2 regions of the Paenibacillus allorhizoplanae genome follow, and region 1 is predicted to be linked to the other one. Evidence: riboswitches for the same ligand, from Rfam matches in the RefSeq annotation. Region 1 holds a riboswitch; the other holds the start of a gene.

Region 1 (5,400 bases):
CCTGCACTTCGCATCGAAGGGAAGTACCGGAAATACATGGCTTTCGCAACGGCTCCTATCAGGATATAACCTCCGCTTACAACTAGCGTGATTAGTGCAGTTTTATCGCGGCTATCCAAAGTAAATATGGAAAACGCGGTTCTTCCCTTTAGTCCGTACCCTCGGCTTTTCATCGAATCTGCTGTTTCAATGGCATTCTCAAGCATCCAGGTCACCATGATAGATAGAATCCGAATACCATGCTTGATTCTATGAATGAGACTACCCGTGGATATATCCCGACCGATACATTTTTGTGCATTGGAAACGATGATAAACTGAGCCTTAAACCGGGGTACAAAACGAAGCACCATCGAAAAAATGAGCGATAAGGCGGGGATAAGTTTCCCGAACAAATAAATAAATTTATCAGAAGTCATCACAGCGTTATAGCAAGAAAACCAACAGATAACGGAAATGAACATGGTTGCTGCTGCAAGACCATAGGTAATAGATTCTAGGGTTAGCGGATTTCCGTTATGCAAGTACGTTAATATCGTAACGCCTTCGTGATTAAAGGCAGGATTGATTAATGCAGTTATGACAAGAAAAGGGAGCATATAGAGAAAGTTGAACTTGATTGCTTTCTTTCCGTTCAGATAGATGGAATAGGCAAAGGAGAAGCTAAGAGAAATAACTAGGCTTACTGGATGCATGAAAATCATGGAGAACAAGATGACGCATGTAAAATACAAAAAGTTAATAAGGGGGTGGTAGCTTGAAAAGGAATCCCTCATTGCTTCTTACCACCGCCTGCTGAATTATACGTATCCCCAACGTCACGTCCCAAATCACAGGTGTATACCCATTCAATGACATCACCTTGCTTCAGCTGATAACGACTTGCTCCATAATTAGGAAACCAACCGTTCACTTTATACATCCAACCGGATAGCTCTCCACAATCAAATTCATACAAATTATGGATACCTTCAATATAGGCTGAATTGTAAATAGGGGTGTTCACAAATTCCATATGAATTTTATTCTTCTTCATCTCTCTTTGTAGGACGTTAAATACGGATTCTCCCTCATAAAATGTAACCTGTTGTGATTTGAAAATAATGCCATCTTTCGGCACAAGCTCAACCTTTTCAGGATCAAGCAAGTTCATATTATTTAGAATCGTTAAGCAGTTCACCGAAAGCGTCACTGTCATTTGTTTGTCAGTGATTTTCGTGTTCTGTGGTTCGATAGGAAGTGGTTTCCCCTCAGGAATAGGATCGGTAAGGTATTGGTCCTTACCCGTCTTAGGATCAAGGTCCATCGCTTTGGTTGGCGTAGGTTTGGTTTCATCAGGCGTAGTTGATTTTAGCGTTTCCTTGTTCAACGATGCAGTATCCGGAGTCGCAATAGGAGTAGGTTTCGCCGTCGCTGTAGATACAGGAGGAGATTCTTGGTCCTTCTCCAACTTGGGGTTATTTTCCATAGCAGGAGTTGATGACGGTTGAGATAGGGCAGGAGTGCTTGACGTCATCGCTTCTTCATCAGAAGAATTAGAATTCTTCAGTTCAATAGGAGGTGGCGTTAGCTCGATTGCTTCAGATAAGGAAGGCGAGGACGTCGTGGTCTGCTGCCGCGGCATTCCGCTACTGAAGAAAGCTGCCACCAAGACGATCAATATGATCGTCGCGGCAATTATTTTATTTTTCGTTAATCGCATTAGTTCGCCTCTTTAATAAGTTTAGCGGTAGAGAGTAAGCGGTAGAGCATCTCGGCTATTTCAGCTCGTGTGACTGCTGTAGTCGGCTCAATATTCAGCATATCTTGGGATAGAATATGTTCTCGATAGCTAAAAGCTAGCGCATCCCTCGACCACTCGGCTGTTTGTGTGTAATCTCCAAATTGAGCTAACATATCTCTCGTTTCAACTGTGTTCAAATGGGTATCCATGCCAGTGAGCTTAGCTGCATTGGCGATCATGACAGCAGCTTCCTGCCTTGTAATCGTACTGTCCGGTGTAAAAGTGGTCTCTGACGTTCCGCTTACGATGCCATAAGAATAAGCTGTGCCTACATAGTCCGCATACCAGGCTGTAGCAGGGACATCATGAAATTTAGATTGCTCTTGCATAGGTAGGCCTAAACTTTTGGTTATAATGGTTGAAAATTCGGCACGCGTCATTGTTTGATTCGGTGCGAACTCAGTGTCAGTCATACCGTTAATAATTCCTCTAGATGCAAGGGATGTAATGGCTGCTTTATTTGTATGGTTAGCGATATCAGAGAAAGTCTTATTCGCATCGGTAACAGGCATAACTTGTATATCCTTGTGTTTGTTCAGTAAGCCGTTATTGTTGTCAGGTGTTGCTGAGGTAGCTTGCTTGACATCGTTCATTCTATATAGGCTGCTCTTATTCGTGAGGATTCTTTGTACATTCACTAGCCCATTCAATGCCTGCTCTGTCGACATCCCCGTTACTCCACTGCCGTCAGAAGTATGCTTAAATCCCTGTCCTTTGGAATAAAAGGATAGCAAATCATCAACAATGGTATGACCATTCTTAATAAAACGACTATCTTCAATATTGATACCAAGCTCACATAGCGCCATCAGTACCTGCACGGTGCTCTCCGAAGTTTTCGAGCCCCAACTTGCATAGCCGCCATCGTTGTCCTGTAATTTGGAAAGAAGGTTAATTGCCTTTTCCGTAGCTGTTTTTACTCTCGTATCATTTTGGTATTTGGCTAGTGCCTGTAAGGCCATGCCCGTAATATCAGGATCTGCCGATACGCCCGAAAGTGCAAATCCGCCATCCTGAAGCTGATGCGATAAGATTTCATCTATATACATGTCTCGGGTAGCCTGCGTTTTGGCGGTTGGATTAACCGGGATATTGTAATTGCCGCTGTCGAGGGAAATTAATGCAAATATAGGACCATTGATTCCTTGCCAGATGGTTTTATCGAAGTCCCCGAGCGGCGTAAGTAGATTATATCCTGCAACATGAGTGGGATCTGCGCCAATTGCGGTTAAGGCCAAAATCAAACGTGAGTATTCGGTGTACTTTTTATCGTGAAGATTGCCTTTCAAATCTTTGACATAGGTTTCAACGCTTTTGTAATAATCATCGTAGTAGCTTTGAGGTACGTCATAGTTGGAACGGGCAAGCCCGATAATGGCCCATTCACCGCCTATAGAGCCTACCTCTGGTTTGTTTACCGTTTCAAGTAAATAGGCGGCAGTGTCTGTTACAGCACTGTCTACAGCCGTATCAGAGGCAGCAGATACATGAATTATGTTAATGCTGCTTGTAAATAGGAATAGAGCCATGAATAGGGTGAAAATCCTATAGGTTAGTTTCATTATTGTCCTCCTAGTAAAATGATAGGGATGATGAGCATACAAAAAAGCCCTTGATTTGAAAGAATCAAGGGCTGTGATGTCAATATAGGTCGTAGACAACAAAAAGGCACCCCCTCCATCGTCCGTAGAGTTTGTGAATACACATTAAGGCTGGTCTCCTGACTCATGCGTCAACGCTTCTCTAACCTTCCCGGTATAGGAATACCAGTGGCAATTCTTAGAGTTGCTCTTCATTTACAGTGGCGGGACCGTGCTGGATTTGCACCAGACTTCCCAATTAAGCATTGCTTATTCCTAATAAGCATGCACCTTAACTATCAATTATTTAATTAGTCTAATCATATAGTCAGTTCAATTGTTTGTCTATGGAAGTTTAGTATTGATGTGGCTCGTATAGATGTCATTCAAGATACGGTGATTCACATAATTTGTGTTACAATATTCAAAATTAAGTAAGCTGCCGGTTCGGATTATAGTCGAAGGAGGGATATCCATGACTTTACAACAATTAAAATACGTAATCGAGGTAGCAAATCGCGGATCTATTAATGAGGCTGCCAAAAGGCTGTTTATTTCCCAACCAAGCCTTTCAAATGCGATTCGGGAGTTGGAAGAAGAAATTCAAATCGCTATCTTTGAAAGATCAAATAAAGGGATATCACTTTCCAAAGAAGGTGTTGAATTTCTTAGTTATGCGCGGCAGGTCGTCGAGCAGGCAGAGTTATTGGAAAGTAGATACCTGAATGCGAAGCCTTCATCGCAGCATTTTTCTGTGTCGACTCAGCATTATGCTTTTGCGGTAAATGCGTTCGTAAGTCTTGTTTCGGAGTATGGTCAGGATGAATATGAGTTGGCTTTGCGAGAAACCAAAACGTACGAAATTATTGAAGATGTCAAAAACCTGCGCAGTGAGATTGGCATCTTATACTTGAACGAATTTAATGGGAAGGTCATAAACAAGCTGCTTAAAAGCGGGAATCTGCAATTCAACAGTTTATTTATCGCCAAACCGCATATTTTTATCAGCATTAAAAATCCCCTCGCGAAGCAATCCATCGTGACCATTGACCAGCTGCAAAACTATCCCTATTTGTCCTTTGATCAAGGGGAGTATAATTCCTTTCATTTTGCCGAAGAAATTCTCAGTACGATGTCACATCAGAAAAGCATCCGTGTGAATGACCGAGCCACACTCTTTAATTTGTTGATCGGCTTAAACGGATATACCATATCGACCGGGGTTTTGAGCTCAGATTTGAATGGAAATGAGATTATTCCCGTACCTTTGGATTGTGACGAAACGATCAATGTCGGGTGGATTTCCCATAGCCATATTCCGCTATCCAAGCTCGGTGCAGCTTACGTAGCAGCACTCCAACAGGCAATCGACCCAATTTTGATATAGCTTACGGCTATATCTAGATATAGATAAATCCAGTTACGTTATAACTAATCCTCTGTGATATCTTTGGTGTAACAAATTATTGCAGAGGAGTTTTGTCGAATGGTAAGAAGTAGTAGTTTGGGATATCCGCGTATTGGTGCTGACAGGGAATGGAAGAAAGCACTCGAAGCCTTCTGGGCAGGCAAGCTTGAAGAATCAGAGTTTGAGTTACAGCTGCAGGAGATTCGTTTAAATCACTTGCGCAAGCAGAAGGAAAAAGGCATCGATCTGATTCCGGTTAACGATTTCAGCTATTATGATCATATCCTTGATACAGCTGCTATGTTTGGCATTATTCCTGAACGTTTTGCTTTTGAGGGGGGCGCAGTACCCTTGTCAGTCTATTACGGAGTTGCCCGAGGAACGAAGGATGCTACAGCAAGTGAAATGACGAAGTGGTTCAACACCAATTATCACTATATTGTGCCTGAACTGACCGGAGCATCTCCTGTCATTACGGAAAACAAGCCATTAACAGCCTACCGGGAAGCGAAGGAAAAGCTTGGAATCGAAGGAAAGCCGGTCATCGTCGGTCCTTTAACTTTCTTGAAGCTATCCAAAGGATACAGTAAATCAGAAACGGACGCTTGGTTGAGCCGATTGACACAGCT
Region 2 (5,400 bases), on a different contig from region 1:
AAATCGGTTTATCTCATGTCAGGCGCGTATGATTTGCTCGTTGAGATTGAGGGGAGCTCGCTCAAACAGGTGGCTTCATTCGTTTCCAACAAGTTGTCGCCAATCGACCGTGTGCTTTCTACGAAAACGAATTTTATTTTGAAAAAATACAAACAAGACGGCATTATTTTCGAAGATCAAGAAGATGATCACCGAATGCTTGTTTCGCCGTAAGGGAGAGGTAGCGCTATGATCAAGGATGAGACTACGATTCAAACTAGCATAAAATCAATGAAGGACTACCTCGCTCCTGCGGTACGTGAAATGAAGCCTTCTGGGATTCGGAAGTTTTTTGATCTTGTAAGCAATAGTAAAGAGGACATCATCTCACTAGGTGTTGGCGAACCTGACTTCTCCACACCTTGGCACGTTCGTGAAGCAGCTGTACATTCCTTGGAGCGCGGCAGAACGAAGTATACGCCAAACTCCGGTATTCCTGAGCTCCGCGAAGCGATTGCGAACTATTTGTATACCTCCTTTAAAGTGAAATATGAGCCTTCGAACGAGGTGCTTGTTACGGTAGGGGGCAGTGAAGCTATTGATCTAGCGCTGCGTTCACTTATTACACCTGGGGATGAGATTCTGATTCCTGAGCCTTGTTATATTTCATACTCGCCAATCACGGCTATTAGTGGCGGTGTGCCAGTGGGTATCGAAACATTTGCAAAGGATCAGTTTAAATTGACGGAAAAGGCTCTTCGCGATGCGATTACGCCAAAATCCAAAATATTAATTCTATGCTATCCTAGTAATCCAACTGGCGGCATTATGACGTATGAAGACTGGTTGCCGATTGCGAAAGTTGTTGAAGAACATGATCTGATTGTCATTTCTGATGAAATTTATGCGGAATTGACGTACGGGCAGAAGCACGTGAGCTTCGCAGCAGTTCCGGGGATGCAGGATCGGACGATTCTCGTTAGCGGATTCTCCAAGGCTTTCGCAATGACTGGCTGGCGGATGGGGTATGCTTGCGGTCACAGAGAGCTAATCTCGGCAATGACCAAGATTCACCAATATACGGTCATGTGTGCACCTGTCATGGGGCAAGTAGCCGCTCATGAAGCGTTGACGAATGGATTGGAAGAGAAAGACCGGATGATTGAATCCTATAACCAACGGAGACGATTAGTTGTCAAAGGCTTCCGTGAAGTAGGGCTTGAATGTCATGAACCACAGGGCGCATTCTATGCGTTCCCAAGCATTGTGGCAACAGGATTAACCTCAGACGAATTCGCGCAACGGCTTTTATATGAGTCTAAGGTAGCTGCAGTACCTGGTGATGTATTTGGTTTAGGTGGAGAAGGTTTTCTACGATGCTCTTATGCCTATAGTGTTTCCCAACTGAATGAAGCATTAGAGAGAATCGGTAATTTCTTGAGGAAATTATAATATTCTTTATAAATTCATATGTTCATAGGAGACGAAAACTGGTATTCTAAGAGTAAGGAGGGATGAGCATGGCTTTTATGGAATATCAGCTTACTAACTTTCAGAAGCAATTTCAAATTCGCGAGCAAGAGTTCGGACAGCGTTGGCTGACCAGAAATGCCAAGAAGCAAAATTCCCTAGCTATACTTGAAGAAGAGATCAATACCTTGAGACGTAAAATGGAACAGATGGTCATGGAAGGTCGAGAAATGACATCTGATGCGGTTGTTGAATTAAGTACGATGCTGGATCAAAAAATAAATGAATATATGACATCTGGAAAGAAAAGTCGGTGAAAACCGACTTTTCTGGCGATTATCGATAAAGAGAGAGTACTTGACGGAGGGAATTACATACACATGAAAGCAAAATGGTTGTTCGTTGTCATGCTAGGAATGATGTTAATGCTTACAGCTTGTGGTGGACCGAAGGCAGATGTATCAGTGTTTATGATGGGACCTAACGGGTTTCCAAGTGAAGCGGCGGAGAAGTTGGAAGTATCTTTGAAATCCAAGGTAGGTGAAATTCCTACTGTGAAGCTGAATACATCACCTATTTTTTCATTGGAAAAAATGATTGTGGAGCTAGCTGCTGGTGGTAACGGGATCTTCATTTTGGGAGAAGAGCAGTTCAAAGGCTTGAGCAACCAAGCGGGATTCGTTTCGTTGGATAACATCATCAACCCTAAGGATTATCCAGATGGGGTTATCGAGATCAAAGAAGAAGGTAAGGCAGCGGAGAAGCATCTGTACGGCATTCCGCTTACTGGAAACAAATGGATGAAAGAGCAAGGTTTTGAAGGTAAAGGGTTATATGCGTTCATTCCACAGAATGCTCCGAAAATGGACGAGGCATTGAAAGTCATCCAAATTATTGCGCAAAAATAAGAGAACATTTATAATCGACAAATAGTTTCAATGTATAATTTGCAACTGTAGGTACTGGTCATATTCCAAATGGAACATTACTAGTTAGGGGAAGCCGGTTCAAATCCGGCACGGTCCCGCCACTGTAATTCAGACTTGTGAAAGTCTGGAGAGTCAGGATACCTGCCTATGGTGCCGATACAACATCCTTCGAGGAAAAGGGTCGCGTTAAATCAGGAAGCAGCGCACGTAAGTTCGTTGTCATATACCGCGATTTATCGTCTCCTTCGTTCCTAGTGAACAAGGGGACTTTTTTAATTTTGACTATGAATTGAAAATAAGGAAAAGAGGGTTTAAGTGATGAAACAGAGCAATTTCAAAAGGGGTCTTATTCTTACATTAGCGGTTGCGACCGCGATCTCGTTAGCGGCATGTGCGAAGAAGGAAACAGAAATTACGGATCCATCGAAACTAGGTGGTGTAGGGACGAAGGCGCCAACTACGACATCGACGGCAGCACCTGCTGCAGCAAAGAAAACGACATATCCTTTGAAAGTAAAAGATGCGACAGGCAAAGAGTTTACATTCGACAAAGCACCAGAGCGAATCGCGTCGGTCTCGCCATCAGAGACAGAATCGCTGTTTGCGATTGGACTAGAGGCGAATATTGTCGGTGTATCGGATTTTGACGATTATCCGGAAGCAGCAAAATCGAAGCCGAAGCTAGGCAGCATTACGAAACCAAACATGGAAGCAGTCATTGCTTCGAATGCGAGTATTGTTTTCTCTGGTGTTTCCATGACTGCTAAATCAGTTGAGGATCTACGTGCGATGAACATTAACGTCTTTAAAGTAGATCCCAAAACGGTAGATGATGCGATGAACAATATTCAAACGTTCGGACTTATTACGGACCATCAAGAGCAAGCAGAGAAAGTTGTCGCCAAAATGAAAGCAGACCGTCAGAAGGTTGTCGATGCCGTGAAAGATGTGAAGCAAGAGAATAAGAAAAAAGTATACATGGAATTTGCTCCAGGCTGGACCGTAGGAAGCGGTGAGTTCATGGATGAGTTAATCAAAATCGCAGGTGGAATTAACGTAGCCGGCGATAAAGCAGGCTGGTATGAGATCAGTGAAGAGAAGATCATTCAGCAAAATCCAAACGTCATCTTGTTCGCAAATGGGATTGTCGATTTCAAGAGCAAGAAGCCATTGGAAGAAATTATTCGTACGCGCGGTGGGTGGGATGCGATTGACGCCGTGAAGAATAAACGTGTGGTAGGACTCGACCAGAACTCTGTAAGTCGCCCAGGTCCGAGACTGACGGATGGGCTACTGGAAATGGCGAAAGGAATCTATCCTGAATTGGTGAAATAATGAAAAGAAAATTGATGCTTGGAGGAGGAGTATGCATTATACTCCTTCTTCTTTCTATTGTGGTGAGTTTATCCATCGGGTCGGCTCAGCTTCCTCTTTCACATATCGTGGGAATTCTAGCGGAGCATCTGCCTTGGATAGGAAGTCATATCGAGGTGAACTGGCCGCAATCTTCGGAACAAATCATTAATAAAGTAAGAATCCCTCGTATGTTACTGGGCATTCTTGTTGGAGCTGTGCTTTCCGTAGCTGGTGCTGGTTTTCAAGGGGTTCTGCGTAATCCGCTTGCTGATCCTTACTCGCTGGGCGTATCTTCTGGGGCTTCTGTCGGGGCTGCTGTTCTTATTTATTTCGGGCTGCAATTCGCCTGGTTCGGGCAATGGTCGATCCCCATTGTGGCTTTCGCGACGGGGCTTATTTCCTTGTTCTTGGTCTTGAAGCTAGCTATGATTGAAGGGAAGCTAAAGATGGAAACGCTGATTTTGTCGGGCGTTGTGATGCAAGCCTTTCTAGGGGCGTTTGTGTCGTTCTTGGTTTCGATTTCAAATCAAACGATTAATGAAATTATTTTCTGGCTCATGGGGAGTCTAGCGATGCGCGGATGGTCATATACGTATATGATTTCACCGTATCTCATAATAGGCGTTGTTATTCTGTTAAGCTATGCAAGATCATTAAACCTGCTGGCATTAGGAGAGCGTCAAGCTGCACATCTCGGTGTTCATGTTGAACGTACGAAACTGATTGTACTAATCGCTTCCACGTTGATCACGGCGGCTGCCGTTTCTGTGGCTGGGGTAATCGGGTTTGTTGGGCTGATCGTACCGCACCTGGTACGAATGTTGGTTGGTCCGGATTATCGTTTGATCATTCCGTTATCCGCGATTGTTGGTGGGATCTATGTCTTATGGGCAGACACCTTGGCTAGAACACTGCTTAGTCCTACGGAAATCCCGCTTGGGGTAGTTACGGCGTTTCTGGGTGCACCTTTTTTTGCCTATCTGCTCCATAAAGATAAGAAAACGTTAAGAGGTTGATCACGATGATTCAAGTGGAGGGGCTCTTTCAGAGCTTTCGAGAACAACAAGTGCTAGATAATATGAGCTTTGAGGTCGGGCATGGGGAGTTTTTTGGGATTATTGGTCCTAATGGCAGCGGCAAATCTACGTTACTGCGACTCCTATCCGGCATGGATCCGGTCATGCATGGTAATGTGCTTTTAAAAGGAAAAAAGGTATCATCGTATTCGCGCAAAGAATTGGCCAAATGGCTCGCTGTACTTCAGCAAGATGCGTTGCCCCCAGTTGGCTTCACAGTTCGTGAAGTCGTGGAGATGGGACGCTACCCGTTCCAGAATTGGCTAGGAGAAGATAAGACTGAATCGGATGGACTCATTGATGCTATTATCATAAAGCTTGAGTTGGAAGGGCTTGTAGACCGCACGATTGAACGCCTGAGTGGCGGGGAGCGGCAGCGCGTTGCATTGGCCAAGGTGATGGCCCAGCAGCCAAGCTTGCTCATGCTCGATGAGCCAACTACTTTTCTAGATATCGGATATCAAATACAGATGATGGATTATATTCGTTCTTGGCAGCAGGAGTCGGAACTAACGGTTATAGCTGTTCTGCATGATTTGAATTTGGCAGCGCAGTATTGCACGAGATTGATGATCGTACATGAGGGGCGA

The links. A riboswitch is a leader RNA that binds a small molecule or an ion and turns the genes downstream of it on or off. The one in region 1 is predicted to bind cobalamin.
Region 2: linked by a shared signal. The riboswitch ahead of L6I86_RS18985 (ABC transporter substrate-binding protein) and the one ahead of L6I86_RS17640 (S-layer homology domain-containing protein) in region 1 are both predicted to bind cobalamin.

What each region holds. Positions count from the first base shown of each region.
Region 1 is NZ_CAKMMW010000010.1:38,718-44,117, forward strand. It holds gene L6I86_RS17630 (energy-coupling factor transporter transmembrane component T) at 1-599, opposite strand, end outside; gene L6I86_RS17635 (DUF4430 domain-containing protein) at 773-1,702, opposite strand; gene L6I86_RS17640 (S-layer homology domain-containing protein) at 1,702-3,345, opposite strand; cobalamin riboswitch at 3,477-3,673, opposite strand; gene L6I86_RS17645 (LysR family transcriptional regulator) at 3,839-4,750, shown strand; gene metE (5-methyltetrahydropteroyltriglutamate--homocysteine S-methyltransferase) at 4,850-5,400, shown strand, end outside.
Region 2 is NZ_CAKMMW010000011.1:136,435-141,834, reverse strand. It holds gene L6I86_RS19005 (Lrp/AsnC family transcriptional regulator) at 1-213, shown strand, start outside; gene L6I86_RS19000 (aminotransferase class I/II-fold pyridoxal phosphate-dependent enzyme) at 229-1,431, shown strand; gene L6I86_RS18995 (aspartyl-phosphate phosphatase Spo0E family protein) at 1,500-1,766, shown strand; gene L6I86_RS18990 (hypothetical protein) at 1,830-2,357, shown strand; cobalamin riboswitch at 2,390-2,541, shown strand; gene L6I86_RS18985 (ABC transporter substrate-binding protein) at 2,697-3,713, shown strand; gene L6I86_RS18980 (FecCD family ABC transporter permease) at 3,713-4,750, shown strand; gene L6I86_RS18975 (ABC transporter ATP-binding protein) at 4,756-5,400, shown strand, end outside.